3 regions of the Kitasatospora sp. NPDC059160 genome follow, and region 1 is predicted to be linked to each of the others. Evidence: riboswitches for the same ligand, from Rfam matches in the RefSeq annotation. Region 1 holds a riboswitch; each other region holds the start of a gene.
The links. A riboswitch is a leader RNA that binds a small molecule or an ion and turns the genes downstream of it on or off. The one in region 1 is predicted to bind cobalamin.

Region 1 (5,376 bases):
GTGAGCGCGTGCAGGTCGTCGCCGCCCAGCCTGACGGTCCCGCCGGCCGGGCGCAGCACCCGGTAGACGCAGCGCAGCAGGGTCGACTTGCCGCTGCCGTTCGGGCCGATCAGTCCGATCACCTGCCCGGCGGCGGCCGTCAGGCTCACCTCGTGGACCAGCCGGGCGCCGGCCAGTTCCACCGAGACGCCGTCGACCCGCAGGTCCTCCGCGCCGGTCGAAGGGGTCGGGCCCGTCATCGCCGGCCTCCGAAGGCCTGGCCGCGGCGGCGCATCATCAGCAGGAAGGCGGGCACCCCGAGCACCGCGGTGAACACCCCGACGGGCAGTTCGGCGGGCGCCAGCAGGGTGCGGGAGGCGATGTCCACCCAGACCAGCAGCAGCGCCCCGGCGAGCGGCGCGATCGCCAGCACCCGGCGGTGCCCGGCGCCGACCAGCATCCGGGCCAGGTGCGGCATCAGCAGTCCGACGAAGCCGATCGCCCCGCTGACGGCGACCACGGTGCCGGTGACGGCGGCGGTGACCACGAACAGTTCCCGGCGCAGCCGGTCGGGGTCGACGCCGAGCGAGGCGGAGGTCTCGTCGCCCATCGCGAGCGCGTCCAACCGTCCGGCGGCGCAGGCCAGGTAGGCCAGTCCGGCCAGGACGGTGGCGGCCGCGATCGGCACCGAGCCCCAGGTGGCGCCGCCGAGGCTGCCGAGCAGCCACATCATGGCGTCCCGGGCGGCCTCGGCGTGGTCGGCGGAGAAGACCATCAGGGTGGTCAGGGCGGAGAAGCCGTAGGAGAGCGCGGTGCCGGTGAGCACCAGCCGCAGCGGGGTGAGCCCGTACGCGGTGCGGGCGGCGAGGTAGACCAGCACCATGGCGAGCAGCGCGGAGCCGAACGCGGAGACCGAGATCGCCCACACCCCGAGCGAGGCGAAGGCGCCGAGCAGCAGGACGGCGTTGGCGCCGACGGCGGCGCCGGAGGAGATGCCCAGGACGAAGGGGTCGGCGAGGGCGTTGCGCACCAGGGCCTGGACGGCGACCCCGGTGGCGGCGAGCCCGCCGCCGACCACGGCGGCCAGCAGGGTGCGCGGCAGCCGCAGCTCCCAGACGATCGCGTACGCCGCCGCGTCGCTCGCGTCCAGCCGTCCGCCGGTCAGCCCGGCGCCCAACAGTCGCAGGACGTCCGGGAGTTCGATTCCGGAGGCGCCGAGCGCGACGCCGCAGACCAGGGAGAGCAGCAGGGCGGCGGCGAGGCCGAGGGCGAGCGGGAGGGTCGGTATTCGGCGGACGGGGTCACTCACGGGCGGGCGCGCCTTGCCTCGGGCCGCGGGTGTGCCGGGGCGGGCGCCGGCCGGGGCCGGGCCCGGGCGCCTTCCCCTCGCAGTCCACGGCGAGTTGTCGGGAGTCCAGCGGCCGGGGGCGATCGGGCTGGCCCGGCCCCGGGACCGCGGGCCGTGCTCACCGTTGCGGGTCAGCGCCGGATTCTCACCGGACTTCCCCCTCGGACGCCCTGGCAGCATAACAGCCACTCAGGGTAGGCAACCCTTACCGGGGTCCGTTCCCGGGGCGGGGGCACGGGAACGCACGACCGCCCCCGTCCGACGGTGCGGACGGGGGCGGCCGGGTGGCGACGCGTCAGGCTCAGGCCTGCTTGGTCTCCCAGAAGATCTTGTCGACCTCCGCGATCAGGTCCAGCAGGGCCTGGCCGGTGGCCGGGTCGGTGGACGCCTTGGCGGCCGAGGCGGCCTTCAGGGTGTCGTTGATCAGCTGGTGCAGCTGCGGGTACTTCTCGAAGTGCGGGGCCTTGAAGTAGTCGCTCCACAGCACCGAGATGTGGTGCTTGACGGCCTCGGCGCGCTGCTCCTTGATGATGATGGCGCGGGCGCGGAAGTGCGGGTCCTCGTTGGCCTGGTACTTCTCCTGGGTGGCCTTGACCGACTCGGCCTCCAGCTTGGCCTGGGCGGGGTCGTAGACACCGCACGGCAGGTCGCAGTGGGCGTGAGCAGTGGCACGCGGTGCAAACAGACGAGAGAACATGGGAGTCCTTCCTTAGATCGTCTTCCCGCGCCCGAGATTACCCTTCCGGCCTCCGGGTTTCGCGGCCGGGCGGTGGGCCTAGGGCGAAAGACGGACCCGGAACCGGGGTAATCCGGACATCGAACGGATGACGGTCCGTACGGCAGACTGGGGCGGTCGGTCCGGGAGGAGGAGCCATGGCGCGGAGCGCGGAGCCGCAGGGCGGCGGGCAGGGCGGCGCGGTGCCGTTCGGGCTGGTCGACGTGACGGGCCCGTCGATGGTCCCGACCCTGCGCGAGGGCGACCGGCTGCTGGTCCGCTACGGGGCGCCGATCCGGCCCGGCGCGGTGGTGCTGTTCCGGCACCCGTTCCAGCAGGACCTGCTGGTGGTGAAGCGGGCCGCCGAGCGCCGCCCGAAGGGCTGGTGGCTGCTGTCCGACAACCGTCCGGTGGACAGCGACAGCCGCAGCTACGGCCCGGTCCCGGACGAGCTGGTGCTCGGCCGGGTGCTGCTGCGGCTGCGGCCGAGCCCCGCCTGGCTGGCGCCGGGCCGCGGGCTGGAGCGGCTGCTGCTCGGCCCCCGGCTGGCCCGGGTGCCGGGCCTGGCCCGGCGGTTCGGGGTCTTCGTCGACGAGCTCTGAGCCCCGGCCGGCTACTGCCCGGTGCCCAGCGCGGCCTCGGCCTCCAGCCGCTTGCGGGCCCGGTACGCGGCGACGTTGGCGCGGGTCGCGCAGCGGTCGGAGCAGTAGCGGCGGGAGCGGTTGGTCGAGGTGTCCAGGTAGGCGTTGCGGCACGGCGCGGCCTGGCAGATGCCGAGCCGGTCGGCGCCCAGTTCGGTGAGGTGCACGGCCAGGCCCATGCAGGCGACGGCGCTGAAGTGCGCGGTGGCGGTGGGCGAGTTGTCGGCCAGGTGCAGGTGCCAGCGCGGCCGGCCGGCGTCGTCCAGGTAGTCGTGCCCGGAGACCAGCGGGCTGACGGGGTACTCCATCAGCAGGCTGTTCAGCAGGTCGACGGACCGGATCTCGTCCCCCTCGGCGGCGGCCTCGAACACTCCGCGCAGCCTGGTCCGCACCGCCCGCAGCCGGGGCACGTCGGACTCGTCGGCCAGCGCGGCGGCGCGGGAGGAGTCGGAGAAGAGGGCGCGCACGGCGTCCACCGAGGTCAGCGTGTCGGTGCCGCGCTCGGGTTCCTCGGTGTTCACCAGCCGAACGGCGAGGTCGGCGTACGAGGCGAGCTCCACGGCGGTCCTTCCAGTGGTTGCGTAACGGGCCCGGATGGTTCCGGTAACGGGCTGGGCGCTTCCAGCCTATTACCCGGCTGGGGAAAACGTCGGCGCCCGGCAGGAAGTCGTCTGCCGGGCGCCGACCGTACGGGCTCAGAGGACCTTGGAGAGGAAGGCCCTGGTGCGCTCGTGCTGGGGGTTGGTGAGCACCTCGCGGGGGTTGCCGGACTCGACCACCACACCGCCGTCCATGAACACCAGGGCGTCGCCGACCTCGCGGGCGAAGCCCATCTCGTGGGTCACGACCACCATCGTCATGCCCTCCTCGGCCAGGCCGCGCATGACGTCCAGGACGTCGCCGACCAGCTCCGGGTCGAGCGCCGAGGTGGGCTCGTCGAAGAGCATCAGCTTGGGCTTCATGGCCAGCGCGCGGGCGATCGCCACGCGCTGCTGCTGGCCGCCGGACAGCTGCGAGGGGTAGTTCTTCGCCTTGTCGGCGAGGCCGACCCGCTCCAGCAGGGCCATCGCGCGCTCCCGGGCCTCGGCCCTGCTCTCGCGCTTGACCTGGACCGGCGCCTCGATGACGTTCTCCATCGCGGTCATGTGCGGGAACAGGTTGAAGCGCTGGAAGACCATGCCGATGTCGCGCCGCTTGACGGCGACCTCGCGGTCCTTGAGCTCGTGGAGCTTGTCGCCCTTCTGCCGGTAGCCGACCAGTTCGCCGTCCACCCAGAGGCGGCCGCCGTTGATCTTCTCCAGGTGGTTGATGCACCGCAGGAAGGTCGACTTGCCGGAGCCGGACGGGCCGATGAGGCAGAACACCTCGCCCTGCTTGACCTCCAGGTCGATGCCCTTGAGCACCTCGACCATTCCGTAGGACTTGTGCACGTTCTCGGCCCGGACCATCGGCTCACCGGTGGACGCGGAGTCGGTGGGGGTCTTGCTCAGATCGGTCATACGTGACCACCTCCCTCGAGCCCCGGGACGACGTCGGCGGTGGTCTTCGGGGCGGGCTTCCCGGCGAACAGGCCCCGCAGTCGCTGCAGCGGGGTGGGCGGGAGGGTGCGGTTGGAACCTCGGGCGTAGTGGCGCTCGATGTAGTACTGGCCGATGGTCAGCACCGAGGTGAAGAACAGGTACCAGAGGCTGACCACGATCAGCAGCGGGATGTTCTGGTAGTTCCGGGAGTAGATGACCTGGCCGGCCCGGAAGATCTCCTCCAGGGAGATCACGGAGACCAGCGAGGTGGTCTTGAGCATCGAGATGGTCTCGTTGCCGGTCGGCGGGATGATCACCCGCATGGCCTGCGGCAGGACGATCCGCCGCATGGTCTGGAACCGGCTCATCCCGAGCGCGTGGGCGGCCTCGGTCTGGCCCTCGTCGACCGACTGGATGCCGCCGCGGACGATCTCCGCCATGTAGGCGGCCTCGTTGAGGCCGAGGCCCAGCAGGGCGGCGACGAAGGTCGGGATCAGGACGTTGGTCTCGCCGGACCAGAACTCCGGTCCCCACGGTACGCCGATCGACAGCTTGGCCCAGATCAGGCCGAGGAAGTTCCAGAACACCAGCTGCACCAGGACCGGGGTGCCGCGGAAGATCCAGATGTAGACCCAGGCGGTGCCGGCCAGCAGCGGGTTCGGGGAGAGCCGCATCACCGCGAGGATGATGCCGCCGACCACACCCATGAGCATGGAGAGGGCGGTCAGCTCCAGTGTCACGAGCAGCCCGTGCATGATGCTGTCGTGGAACAGGTACTGCCCGACGATGTCCCACTTGAAAGCGGGGTTGGTGAAGAGGGCGCTCAGCAGCATCGCCGCGAGCAGGGCGATGACGACGGCACCCGCCCAGCGTCCGGGGTGGCGGACCGGGACGGCCTTGATGGTCTCAGGCCGTCCCTTCGGCGCCGTCCCCTTGTCCAGAGAGTTCACGGTGTGGCCTCGGGGGAGAGATGAAGCGTACGAGGGGTCAGCTGGTGGCGCCGTTGACGACGGACTTGTCGAGGGCACCGGCCTCGACGCCCCACTTGGTGAGGATCTGCTTGTAGGTGCCGTCGTCGATCAGCGACTGGACGGCGCCCTGGATCGCCGGGGTGAGCTTGGAGCCCTTGGCGAGGGCGACGCCGTAGGGGGCCACGCCGTAGGTGTCGCCGAG
Region 2 (5,376 bases), on a different contig from region 1:
CGGTGTCGGTGAGCAGGCAGGAGTCGAGCAGTTCGGTGAGGCCGTCGACGTCCAACCCCTCCGCGGTGAAGCTGAGCTGCTGCACCCGGTCCCCGTGCAGGGGGTGCCAGTCGAGGGCGGCCGCGGCGCGGCGGGCCGGCGGGTAGAGGTCCCAGGCGGCGTCGGGCAGGGCGATCAGCCAGGGCCCGCACTCCTCGACCGCGAGGTTGGCCCCGGCCGCGTCCCAGGCGAGCATCAGGTCGGGCCGGTTGGCGAGCCAGAACCGGCCGCGGCTGCGCTGGGCGGCCGGGACGAGCAGTTCGAGGGCCCGGTGCAGCCGTTCCGGGTGCAGCGGCCGGCGGCGCTCCCAGACCAGGGTGCTCACCCCGGCCTCGTCGCTCTCCTGGGGGAGCAGCGCGATCGCCGGGTTGACGCGGTCGCGCGCGGCGGCCACGTCGAAGCCGCCGAGGGCGGCCCGGGCGAGCGCACCGGTGCCGAGCCGGACCACCCGGGCGGTCGGGTGGAGCTGGCGCAGCAGCGCGAGCCCCGGCGCGTGCGCGGTGGCGCGCGGCACGGCGAGCGTGGTGGCGTACTCGACCTGGTGGGCGAGCGCCTCGGCGCGGGTGCGTTCGTCCCGGGCGGCGGTGTGCTGCCCGTGCTCCACCAGCTCGTCGGGCACGGAGAGTTCGCCGACCAGCCGGTCCGGGTCGACGGCGGTGACCACGCCCGCGAGTTCGATCGCCTCCGCCAGGGGGCGGCCGTCCACCTCGCCCCCGGCGAGCACCTCGACCGCGGGGTGCGGGTCGCTGCCGCCCCAGAGTTCGACCACCGCGAGCCCGTACCGGCCGCCGTCGGCGAGTTCCAGCAGCCGGGGCAGCAGGTCCTCGCGCAGGGCGCAGCACGGGCAGTCGTTCACCAGCGGGACCGAGCCGGTGTCGAACGCCCCGCCGGCGTCCCGCAGTTCGCGGTGGACCAGGCCGCGCGCGGCGTCCCGCAGGTCGTGCCGCAGCACCACGGCGTCCACCGCGGCGGCCGTCAACTCCTCGACGGCGGACCGGCGTTCGTCCGGGTGCAGCCCGGCGACCACCACCACCGGGAGCCTGGTGCCGTCCATGCCGCTCACCAGCTCGCCTTGCGCACGCCCGGCAGGTGTCCGGCGTGGGCGTGGACGCGCAGGTTGACCCGGGAGAGGCCGAAGGCGCGCAGGTAGCCGCGCGGCCGGCCGTCGACGGCATCGCGGTTGCGGACCCTGGTGGGGCTCGCGTCGCGGGGCTGGCGGGCGAGTTCGGCCTGGGCGGCGGCGCGCTCGGCGGGGGCGGTGCCGGGGTGGGCGATGAGCCGCTTGAGTTCGGCCCGGCGCTGGGCGTAGCGGGCGACGATCACTCGCCGCTGCTCGTTCTTGGCGATCTTGCTCTGCTTGGCCATCAGACCTTCCCCCCTCGGGCGCGGATGCGGGCGACGGCGGCCTCGACGCCGATCGTGTCGACGGTCTTGATCCCCTTGGCGCTCAGCACCAGCCGGACGTACCGGCCCTCACTGGGCAGCCAGTAGCGCTTGCGCTGGATGTTGGGGTCGAAGCGGCGCGGGGTGCGGCGGTGCGAGTGCGAGATCGCGTTGCCGAAGCCGGGCCGGCGGCCGGTGAGCCGGCAGTGGGCGGACATGGGTGCTCCCTGGCGTCCGGGAATGGGCAGGACGGAGGTCACGTTACACCAGATGAAAATGACATCCATTTCGGTGTACGGTTCCGATCCATCCCCGCGAACCCCGCACCCGGAGGCCCCCGGACCCCGAGGGTCCACGGGCCCGAGACCCCAGGAGGACGCCCGATGGCCCGCAGCGAACTGCGCCCCGTGATCAAGCTCCGCTCCACCGCCGGCACCGGCTACACGTACGTGACCCGCAAGAACCGCCGCAACGACCCGGACCGGATGGTCCTGCGCAAGTACGACCCGGTCGCGGGCCGGCACGTCGACTTCCGCGAAGAGCGCTGACCGCACGAACCCCTCGGAGGAGCCCAGCCATGAAGCCCGGAATCCACCCCGCCTACCGCCCGGTCGTCTTCCGCGACAAGGTCGGCGGCCTCGCCTTCCTCACCCGCTCCACGGTCACCGGTGACCGCACGGTCGAGTGGGAGGACGGCAACACCTACCCGGTGATCGACGTCGAGATCTCCTCGGCGAGCCACCCCTTCTACACCGGCCAGTCCCGGGTGCTCGACACCGCCGGCCGGGTCGAGCAGTTCCGCCGCCGCTACGGCGACCGGCACTGACGGCGGAACGCGAACGGCGCCTCCCCGGCTCGGGGAGGCGCCGTTCGCGACGCGCGGACACTGCCGCCACCGCTACTGCTGCTGCGTGGGCGTCCAGCGCTTCTCGACGCCCGCCAGCTTCCAGTACGCGATGGCGATCGCCCACACCACCACGAACAGCCCGGCGATCGCGTAGCCGACGTTGTCCAGCGAGATGTCCGCGATGAACCCGGTCACCGGGTCGGTCAGGTCGAGCTTCTCGTGCAGCACGCCGACCAGCTCGATGGTGCCGATGATGAAGGCCACCGCGATCGACAGCCCGGTGATGGTCAGGTTGTAGTACACCTTGCGCACCGGGTTGGAGAAGGCCCACTGGTACGCGAAGTTCATGAACGTCCCGTCCAGGGTGTCGAACAGGCTCATCCCGGCCGCGAACAGCAGCGGCAGGCAGACGATCGCGTACCAGGGCAGCCCGGCCGCCGCGCCCGAACCGGCCATCACCATCAGGGTGACCTCGGTCGCGGTGTCGAAGCCCAGGCCCAGCACCATGCCGACCGGGAACATCTGCCCGGGCCGGGTGATCGAGCGGGTCGCCCGGTTCAGGATCCGGGCCATGAAGCCGCGCGAGTCGAGGTGCGCCTCCAGCTCCGACTCGTCGAACTGCCCGGCCCGCATCGAGCGGAACACCTTGAGGATGCCGAGCAGCGCCGCCAGGTTGAGCGCTCCGATCAGGTAGAGGAAGGCGCCGGAGGCCGTGGTGCCGACCAGCCCGAGCCACTTGTGGGTGGCCGAGTCGTCGTCCATCAGCGTGTTCGCCAGCTGGGCGCCGCCCGCCACCAGGGCAGCCATGATGACCACCATCGAGGAGTGGCCGAGCGCGAACCAGAAGCCGACCGAGACCGGCCGCTTGCCGTCCGCCATCAGCTTGCGGGTGGTGTTGTCGATCACCGCGATGTGGTCGGCGTCGAAGGCGTGCCGCATGCCGAGGGTGTAGGCCGTGATGCCCAGGCCCACCCCGAAGACCTGGGTGCCGACGGCGTAGTTGTGCGGCGCGACCAGGAAGACGAGGGTCCCGAAGGCCACCACGTGCATGGCCAGGATCACCCCCATCAACCCGGCGGTCCGGAGGGTGTCCTCGCGCTTCCACCGGAAGGTGGGCAGTACGGAGGGGGCGGGGCCCGCCTCGGCGGGCGCGGCGGTTTCGGGCAGGGTCATCTTCGGATCACGCTCCAGCACCTCGTGGAATGACTTCGTGAGATGCCGTGGCCGGTCTCCTGGCTCACGGGGCTTCCCGACCCGCCTTCCCAGGTGCACGAAGCACCCAGTGGCACGTGGATCCGGACGACTGTCCCCCGATCACAGTGGCGAGGGCCGCTCCGGAATGGGACCTGTTGAGGGTCCGTCACCGGTCTTCCCGAGCACCACGGCGGGGAACACCGTAGGGGCAGGACCACACCCTCGCAAGGTTGCGCACCTGTGCAGGTGTCCAGGATCACAGGTCGTGAGCTGCCAGAATGTCCGCATGCATCTCGTACCGGCCGACCGCGCGGGCCACCGCACCATCGACGGACACCGGGTCTGCGAGGCCATCGCCGCCATCGGGGACACCGCCCACGTCCGGACCTGGGCCGAGCGGTTCTCCCTGCTCTCCGACCCCGGCCGGCTCGCCCTGCTGCTCGCCCTCCACCGGGCCGGCCCGCTCGCCGTCAGCGACCTGGCGGTCGCCACCGGCATGCGCGACCCGGCCGTCTCCCAGGCCCTGCGACTGCTCCGCACGGCGGGCGTGGTCACCGGCGACAAGGACGGACGCGTGGTGCGCTACCGGCTCGTGGACGACGCCCTGCGCCCCCTCCTCGACGAGTGCGCCGCCGCCGACCACGAGGAGCCCGCCGCGGCGGCGGGCTGACCGACACTCGGCAAACCACGCCGGGGGCGCGGCGGGGTGAGTACGATCACGATGTGCCGTCCCACCCCCACGTCTGGCCCGCCGACCGCTGGAACACCCGCCCGGTCAAGGCCCGCGTGCTGGCGGTCGCCCGCACCCTCACCTCGGCGACCCGGGTCCTGGACGTCCTCACCCTGCTCGACCCGGACGGCATCGAGCGGTACTTCACCGTCAACCCCGGCTCCGCCTTCGCCGACCGCGCCCTGGACGAGTACCTCCACGGCCTGCCCGGCTACACCGTGCTGGACTGGGAGGACGCCGTCCGCCACCGCTTCGACCTGGCCGTCGCCTGCGCCGTCCACGCCTCCATGCACCGGCTGGACGCCCGCCTGGTCGTCCTCCCGCACGGTGCCGGCTACAACCGCCTGGTCACCGAGTCCACCGGCGACGCGGTCAGCTCCGCCGGCCTCTCCCGCAACGAACTCACCCACCGCGGAGAGGTGTTCGTCGACGTCCTCGGCCTCTCCCACCCCGAACAGCTGGACCGGCTGCGGGCCTCCTGCCCCGAGGCCCTGGACGTCGCCGAGGTCGTCGGCGACCCGTGCTTCGACCGGATCCTGCGCAGCCGACGCTCCCGCGACGGCTACCGCGCCGCCCTCGGCGCCGTCGACGGCCGGCGACTCGTCGTCGTCGACTCCACCTGGAGCGAGCACTCGTTATTCGGCCGTCACCCCGACCTGCCGCAGCGGCTGGTCCGCCGACTGCCCGCCGACGAGTACGCGGTGGCCGTCGTGCTGCACCCCAACATCTGGAGCCGGCACGACCCGGCGGCCCTGCTCGACGACGCCCGGCGGATGGGCCTGCGCCTCGTCCCGCCCCACCAGGGCTGGCAGGCCGCCCTCGTCGCCGCCGACGTCATGATCGGCGACCACGGCTCGGTCTCCTTCTACGGCGCCGCCCTGCGACGGCCCACGATGATCGTCGCCACCGGCGCCGCCGAACTCGACCCGCGGTCCCCCAGCTACGCCTTCGGCCAGGCCGCACCCGTCCTCGACCCCGACGGCGACCTCGCCGCCCAACTCGAACTCGCCCTGGCCCGGACCCCGGACGACCGCACCGACCTGACGGCCATCACCGACCGCTCGCTCGCCCACCGCGGCGAATCCGCCCGACTGCTGCGCCCACTGCTCTACTCCTTCCTCGACGGCCTCGACGAGCCCGCCGGCGAACCCGTCCTGCCGCCCTACCCCAAGCCCGCGCCCCG
Region 3 (5,376 bases), on a different contig from region 1:
CTCCAGGAGGATTTCACCGATGACCGACACCTTCACCGCGGTCCGCCCGGCCCGCCGTGCCCGCCCGGCCCGCCGTACGCTCGGGTCGATCGCCGCTGCGGCGGCCCTCACGGCCGGCCTGCTCGGCGTCTCCGCCGTCCAGGCCCCGCAGGCGCGGGCGGACGCCTGCACCGGCACCACCGGGGTCACCGTCGTGGTCGACTTCACCGCCGTCGGCGGCGGCGTCCAGACCGGCTGTGCGCCCGGCGACCCGGCCAGCGGCCTGGCCGCGCTGACCGGGGCCGGTTTCTCGTACTCCTTCCACCCGCGCTTCCCGGGCTTCGTCTGCACGATCAACGCCCTGCCGACGACCTGCACCAACCCGACCGGCAGCGCCTACTGGTCGTACTGGCACGCCCAGCACGGCGGCCCCTGGTCGTACAGCAACCTGGGCGCGGGCAGCTACAACCCGGCACCCGGCGACGTCGAGGGCTGGTCCTTCGGCGCCGGTGCCCAGCCGGGCATCACCGCGCCCTGAACCGCGTCCTGAACCGCGTCCTGAACCGCGGACGCCGACCGGTGCCCCGGCTCCTCTCCCGGGAGGGGCCGGGGCACCGGTGACCCCCCCACCGCTGCGCGTCAGCCCCGGTGCCGCACCCGGGTCCTCCCGCTCGGCCACCGCTGACGCCTCATTGACTCTGCTTCGGTCAACGTGGTCTGATGAACCGATTTTTTGCCCTCGGCATTCAGGGGAAGCCGGTCCAACTCCGGCGCTGACCCGCAACCGTGGACCCACCTGAGGGTGGGTGAGCCGGAATGCCTGGACCGGGGGTGTGTTCACACAGCACTTGCGTCGTCGCGGACTACGACGTGGTCTCGACGGTCCCGTGTTCCCCGTGGGCGGCCGTCGGCTGCGCCGTTTCTCCCGTGTCGACCGACCAGGGAGTCGTCGTGAGGGTCAGCAGCAGTCGTACACGTCACAGAAACCGGGACCTCGCCTCGCTGGTGGTCGCCGGTGCCGTCGCGGTCGCCGCCTGCGGTACGGTCCTGCTGGGGCACCCCGAGAGCGCGGCAGCCCGGCCGACGATCCCGGCCCTGACCGGTGCCGACCTCACCACCGCCCGGCACGACGCGGACGGCCCCACCGCCACACCGACCCCGCCTGCCGGGAGGAAGCCGGACGCCGCCAAGGGGAGTGCCTACCTCACCGACCCGTCCCGCCTGACGGACGGTCACTACTACGAGGGGTTCCCGGCCTTCGCCGACTTCGGCCTGACCATCGACGGGGCCTACGCCCTCGCCGCGACCGGTACGGACGACGCCGCGCTGCGCAGGATCGTCGACTTCCTGGACCAGCAGGGCAAGGACGCGAGCGCGCGCACCGTCAACGACTGGACCGCCATCGGCACCGAGTACGCCGGCGGCGGGTCCATCGGCAAGGAGGCGCTGCTCGCCGAGGCGGTCGGCCGCAACCCGCGGAACTTCGGCGGCCACGACCTGATCGCCGCCCTCGCCGCGATGGTGTGCACCAAGGCCGACGCGAGCACGGGCTGCGACGCCCCGGGCAACTACACCTACGCCACCTCGGTCTTCTCCCAGGCGCTCGCCGTCATGGCCCAGCTCCGGGCCGGAGAGTCGACCGGTGCCGCTCCCGCGATCGGCTATCTGAGGAGCCTCCAGCACCCGGACGGGTCCTGGCCGAGCCTGATCCCGGCCGCCGGTGACGCGGATGTGGACAGCACGGCCATGGCCGTCATGGCCCTCGCCCTGGTCCCCGGGGACGAGGCCGCCCAGGCGGTCGAGAAGGGCCTCGGCTGGCTCGCCGCACGGCAGTTGCCCGACGGCGGCTTCCCCGGCGCGGCCGGCAACTCCACCAACTCGGCCGCGCTGGCCGTCCAGGGGATGACGCTGCGCAAGGCCGCCTACGGCGGACAGATCGCCAAGGCGCTCGACTTCCTCGCCGGGCAGCAGAACGGTGACGGCGGGTTCAACGTCGCCTCCACCGGGCAGCGGGGGTCGGACGTCCGGGCGTCCACGCAGGTGCTCGGCGGCGCCACCGGCATCTCCTTCGGCACGCTGTCCCGCGACCTCGGCGGCTCGCCGACGCCGACCGGGACGCCGTCCACCACGCCGACGGGCACGCCGACCCCGACCGGTACGGCCACCCCGACGGGTACGGCCACCCCGACGGGTACGGCCACCCCGACGGGTACGGCCACCCCGACGGGTACTCCCTCCACCACTCCGACCGGCACGCCCACCCCGACCGGCACGCCCACCCCGACGACCACGTCCTCCGGAACCCCGACCGGCGCGCCCCCCACGACCGCGCCCGTCCCCGCCACTGACCCGCCGTCGTCCGGCGGCGGCGACGCCCCGGTGGGTAGCGGTGCCGATGCGGTCGGAGGCGGACCGGCGCAGACCGGTTCGGACCACCTGGCCAGCACCGGAACCCAGGCACTGGCGCTGACGGCGGCCGCCGGTGCGCTGACCGCGCTCGGTGCCGCTGCCGTCGTCGTCGCCCGTCGCCGCCGGACGGCCGCCCCGGGGCGTCACCGGTGAGCCGGGGACTCGGGCAGCGGCTCGCCCGGCTGTCCGGAGCGGCGGCACTGACCTCCGCGCTGGCGTTCGGCGGCCTCGCCGTGGGCGTGGTCCCGGCTGCCGCTGCGCCGTTGCCGATGGAGCAGTGCACTCCGACCTCCGGGGTCGTCCTCGCCGTGGACCTGAGCAAGTGGGGCGGCCCGCTGCTGCGCTCCTGCGGCTCCACGCCCACCACCGGCTACACCCTGCTGAACCAAGGGGGTTGGAAGACCACCGGCACCGGCCACGACGGCCCGGCCTTCATCTGCCGGATCGGCTACAGCGGTTACCAGGGCGGCAAGCAGTTCCCGACCCCGGACCAGGAGAAGTGCGTCCTGACACCTCCGGCCACCGCGTACTGGTCGTACTGGCACGCTGATCCGGGCCAGAACGAGTGGTCCTACAGCCAGCTCGGGGCGATGCTCTACCAGCCGAAGCCCGGCAGCGTCGACCTGTGGATCTACGGCGGCACCAACGTGGAGGGCACCGAGGGGCGTCCGACCTTCTCGCCGGACAGCGTCCGGGCCCACAACCCCAGTTCCGGCGGGCAGCCGGCCGACCCGGGCCAGGGCACGACGGGCGGCTCCGGCGGAGCGGCGAGCGGTTCCGGTACGACGGGCGGATCGGGCACGACGGGCGGCAGCGGTACGACGCGTGGCGGCGGCTCCGGCTCGACCGGGGGTGCCCCGGCCCCGGCCGCACCCCGGCCCGGCGGAACCCGTCCGCCGGCGCCCGCCGCGACCCCGGGAACGGGTACCGCGGCCACTCCTGCGGACGGCATCACCCCGCCGGGAGCGCCCGATCCCACGCCGGTACCGGCCGAAGTCTCCACCGCCCCGCCGACCGAGACCCCGAGTGACGGGCCGACACCGCAGACGGCCGTGGCCGCGGCCGGGGCGACGTCCGCGCCCGCCGTGCCCGGCGGGGTGGTGGACGCCAACCCGGTGGCCGACGCCCCGCACGACTCCGGTTCGATGGTGCCCGCTGCGCTCGGGGCGGTCCTCGTCGTGGCGCTGGGCGTGGCCACGGTGGTGGCCGCACGCCGTCGCCGCCGACGGGCCGAGTGATCCGGTGAGCGCGCAAGACACCTGCGGCCTCGGCTCCCCGCAGCGCAGCCCCGGGCGGGGCGCCGGGGGCCGGCGCGCCCCGCGCAACCTCCACCCGCTGGCCTGGTGGGCCTGGGCGCTCGCCCTGGCGACCGCGGCCAGCCGCACCACCAACCCCTTGCTGCTCCTGCTCGTCCTCGCCGTGCTCGGCTACGTGGTCACCGCCCGCCGCAGCGAGGCCCCGTGGGCCCGCGGGTTCACCTACTACCTGTGGCTGGCGCTGACGGTGGTGGCGATCCGGGTGGTCTTCCGATGCGTCTTCGCCACCGGTGTCACCCCGCACGACCACCTGCTCTTCTCCCTGCCGCACATCCCCACCCCCGACTGGTACGCGGGGATCCGGATCGGCGGCCCGGTCTCGCTGGAGGCCACGCTCTCCGCCGCCTTCGACGGGCTGCGGCTGGCCTGTCTGATCTGCTGCATCGGCGCCGCGAACACCCTCGCCAACCCCAAGCGGGCCCTGCGCGTCCTGCCCGGTGCCCTCTACGAGCTCGGCGTCGCCGTGACGGTGGCGCTCAGTGTCGCGCCCCAGCTGGTGCAGAGCGTCCAACGGGTCGCCCGGGCACGGCGGTTGCGTGCGGGGCGGCGCAAGGGCGTCCGTGCCCTGCGCAGCATCGTGGTGCCGGTCCTGGAGGACGCGCTGGAGCGTTCGCTGGGCCTCGCGGCCGCGATGGACTCGCGTGGCTACGGGCGTTCCGGCACCGCCTCGCGCCGGTCCCGCCGGCTCACCGGGGTGCTGATGCTGCTCGGCCTGTGCGGCCTGTGCGCCGGGGTGTACGGACTGCTGGACGGGACGGCCCCGGCCGCGCTCGGCCTGCCCGCCTTCCTCGCGGGTGCCGTGCTCTGCGTGGCGGGTCTGCTGCTCGGCGGGCGCCGGGTGCGGCGCACCACCTACCGGCCGGACCGCTGGCGGGCCGCGGAGTGGGGCGTGGCCGGTTGCGGAGTGGCCGCCGCCGTGCTGCTGTCCGCCACCGTCGGCTACGACGCCACCGACCTCAACCCCTCCCTCTACCCGCTGACCTGGCCGACGCTGCCGCTGGTCCCGGTGCTCGCCCTGCTCCTGGCGGGCGCGGCCGGGATCGTCTCGCCGCCGCCCGGCCGCACGCCCGGACCCACCGCCGTGCCGGGGCCGCGCCCGACCGCGCAGCCCGACGACGCCACCGCCATCGCCGCCGCCACCACCACCGACCGCACGACCTCCGAGGTGAGCACGTGATCCGATTCGACCGGGTCGGCGTGGTGTACGACGGCGAGAGCACGCCCGTCCTGCGCGACGTCGACCTGCACATCCCGGAGGGCGAGCTCTGCCTGGTGGTCGGCCGTACCGGGGCGGGCAAGTCCACCCTGCTCGGCGCCGTCAACGGCCTCGTGCCGCACTTCACCGGCGGCACCCTGCGAGGCCGGGTCACCGTGGACGGCCGGGACACCGCCCACCACCCGCCGAGGGAACTCGCCGACGTGGTCGGCGTTGTGGGACAGGACCCGTCGGCCGGCTTCACCACCGACACGGTGGAGGAGGAACTCGCCTACGTCATGGAGCAGTTGGCGATCCCCCCGGAGGTCATGCGCAAGCGGGTCGAGGAGACCCTGGACCTGCTCGGCCTGGCCGAGCTGCGCCACCGCGCCCTGCACGAGCTCTCCGGCGGCCAGCAGCAGCGCGTCGCCATCGGATCCGTCCTCACCGCGCACCCCCGCGTGCTGGTCCTGGACG

Region 2: it holds a riboswitch for cobalamin, as region 1 does, so the genes downstream of both, ACFXOZ_RS36265 (HoxN/HupN/NixA family nickel/cobalt transporter) here and ACFXOZ_RS17715 (FecCD family ABC transporter permease) in region 1, are expected to answer to the same signal.
Region 3: it holds a riboswitch for cobalamin, as region 1 does, so the genes downstream of both, ACFXOZ_RS01170 (prenyltransferase/squalene oxidase repeat-containing protein) here and ACFXOZ_RS17715 (FecCD family ABC transporter permease) in region 1, are expected to answer to the same signal.

The regions. Positions count from the first base shown of each region.
Region 1 covers NZ_JBHZCN010000036.1:64,620-69,995, forward strand. Annotated here, with positions in the region: gene ACFXOZ_RS17710 (ABC transporter ATP-binding protein) at 1-239, opposite strand, end outside; gene ACFXOZ_RS17715 (FecCD family ABC transporter permease) at 236-1,288, opposite strand; cobalamin riboswitch at 1,384-1,529, opposite strand; gene sodN (superoxide dismutase, Ni) at 1,629-2,024, opposite strand; gene sodX (nickel-type superoxide dismutase maturation protease) at 2,201-2,644, shown strand; gene ACFXOZ_RS17730 (CGNR zinc finger domain-containing protein) at 2,656-3,243, opposite strand; gene ACFXOZ_RS17735 (amino acid ABC transporter ATP-binding protein) at 3,379-4,182, opposite strand; gene ACFXOZ_RS17740 (amino acid ABC transporter permease) at 4,179-5,153, opposite strand; gene ACFXOZ_RS17745 (ABC transporter substrate-binding protein) at 5,191-5,376, opposite strand, start outside.
Region 2 covers NZ_JBHZCN010000125.1:595-5,970, reverse strand. Annotated here, with positions in the region: gene ACFXOZ_RS36290 (CobW family GTP-binding protein) at 1-1,093, opposite strand, end outside; gene rpsN (30S ribosomal protein S14) at 1,099-1,404, opposite strand; gene rpmB (50S ribosomal protein L28) at 1,404-1,640, opposite strand; gene rpmG (50S ribosomal protein L33) at 1,806-1,970, shown strand; gene ACFXOZ_RS36270 (type B 50S ribosomal protein L31) at 2,000-2,248, shown strand; gene ACFXOZ_RS36265 (HoxN/HupN/NixA family nickel/cobalt transporter) at 2,321-3,442, opposite strand; cobalamin riboswitch at 3,474-3,668, opposite strand; gene ACFXOZ_RS36260 (ArsR/SmtB family transcription factor) at 3,750-4,133, shown strand; gene ACFXOZ_RS36255 (hypothetical protein) at 4,187-5,376, shown strand, end outside.
Region 3 covers NZ_JBHZCN010000002.1:34,497-39,872, forward strand. Annotated here, with positions in the region: gene ACFXOZ_RS01165 (flagellar hook-length control protein FliK) at 20-517, shown strand; cobalamin riboswitch at 678-822, shown strand; gene ACFXOZ_RS01170 (prenyltransferase/squalene oxidase repeat-containing protein) at 985-2,541, shown strand; gene ACFXOZ_RS01175 (hypothetical protein) at 2,538-3,626, shown strand; gene ACFXOZ_RS01180 (CbiQ family ECF transporter T component) at 3,631-4,881, shown strand; gene ACFXOZ_RS01185 (ABC transporter ATP-binding protein) at 4,878-5,376, shown strand, end outside.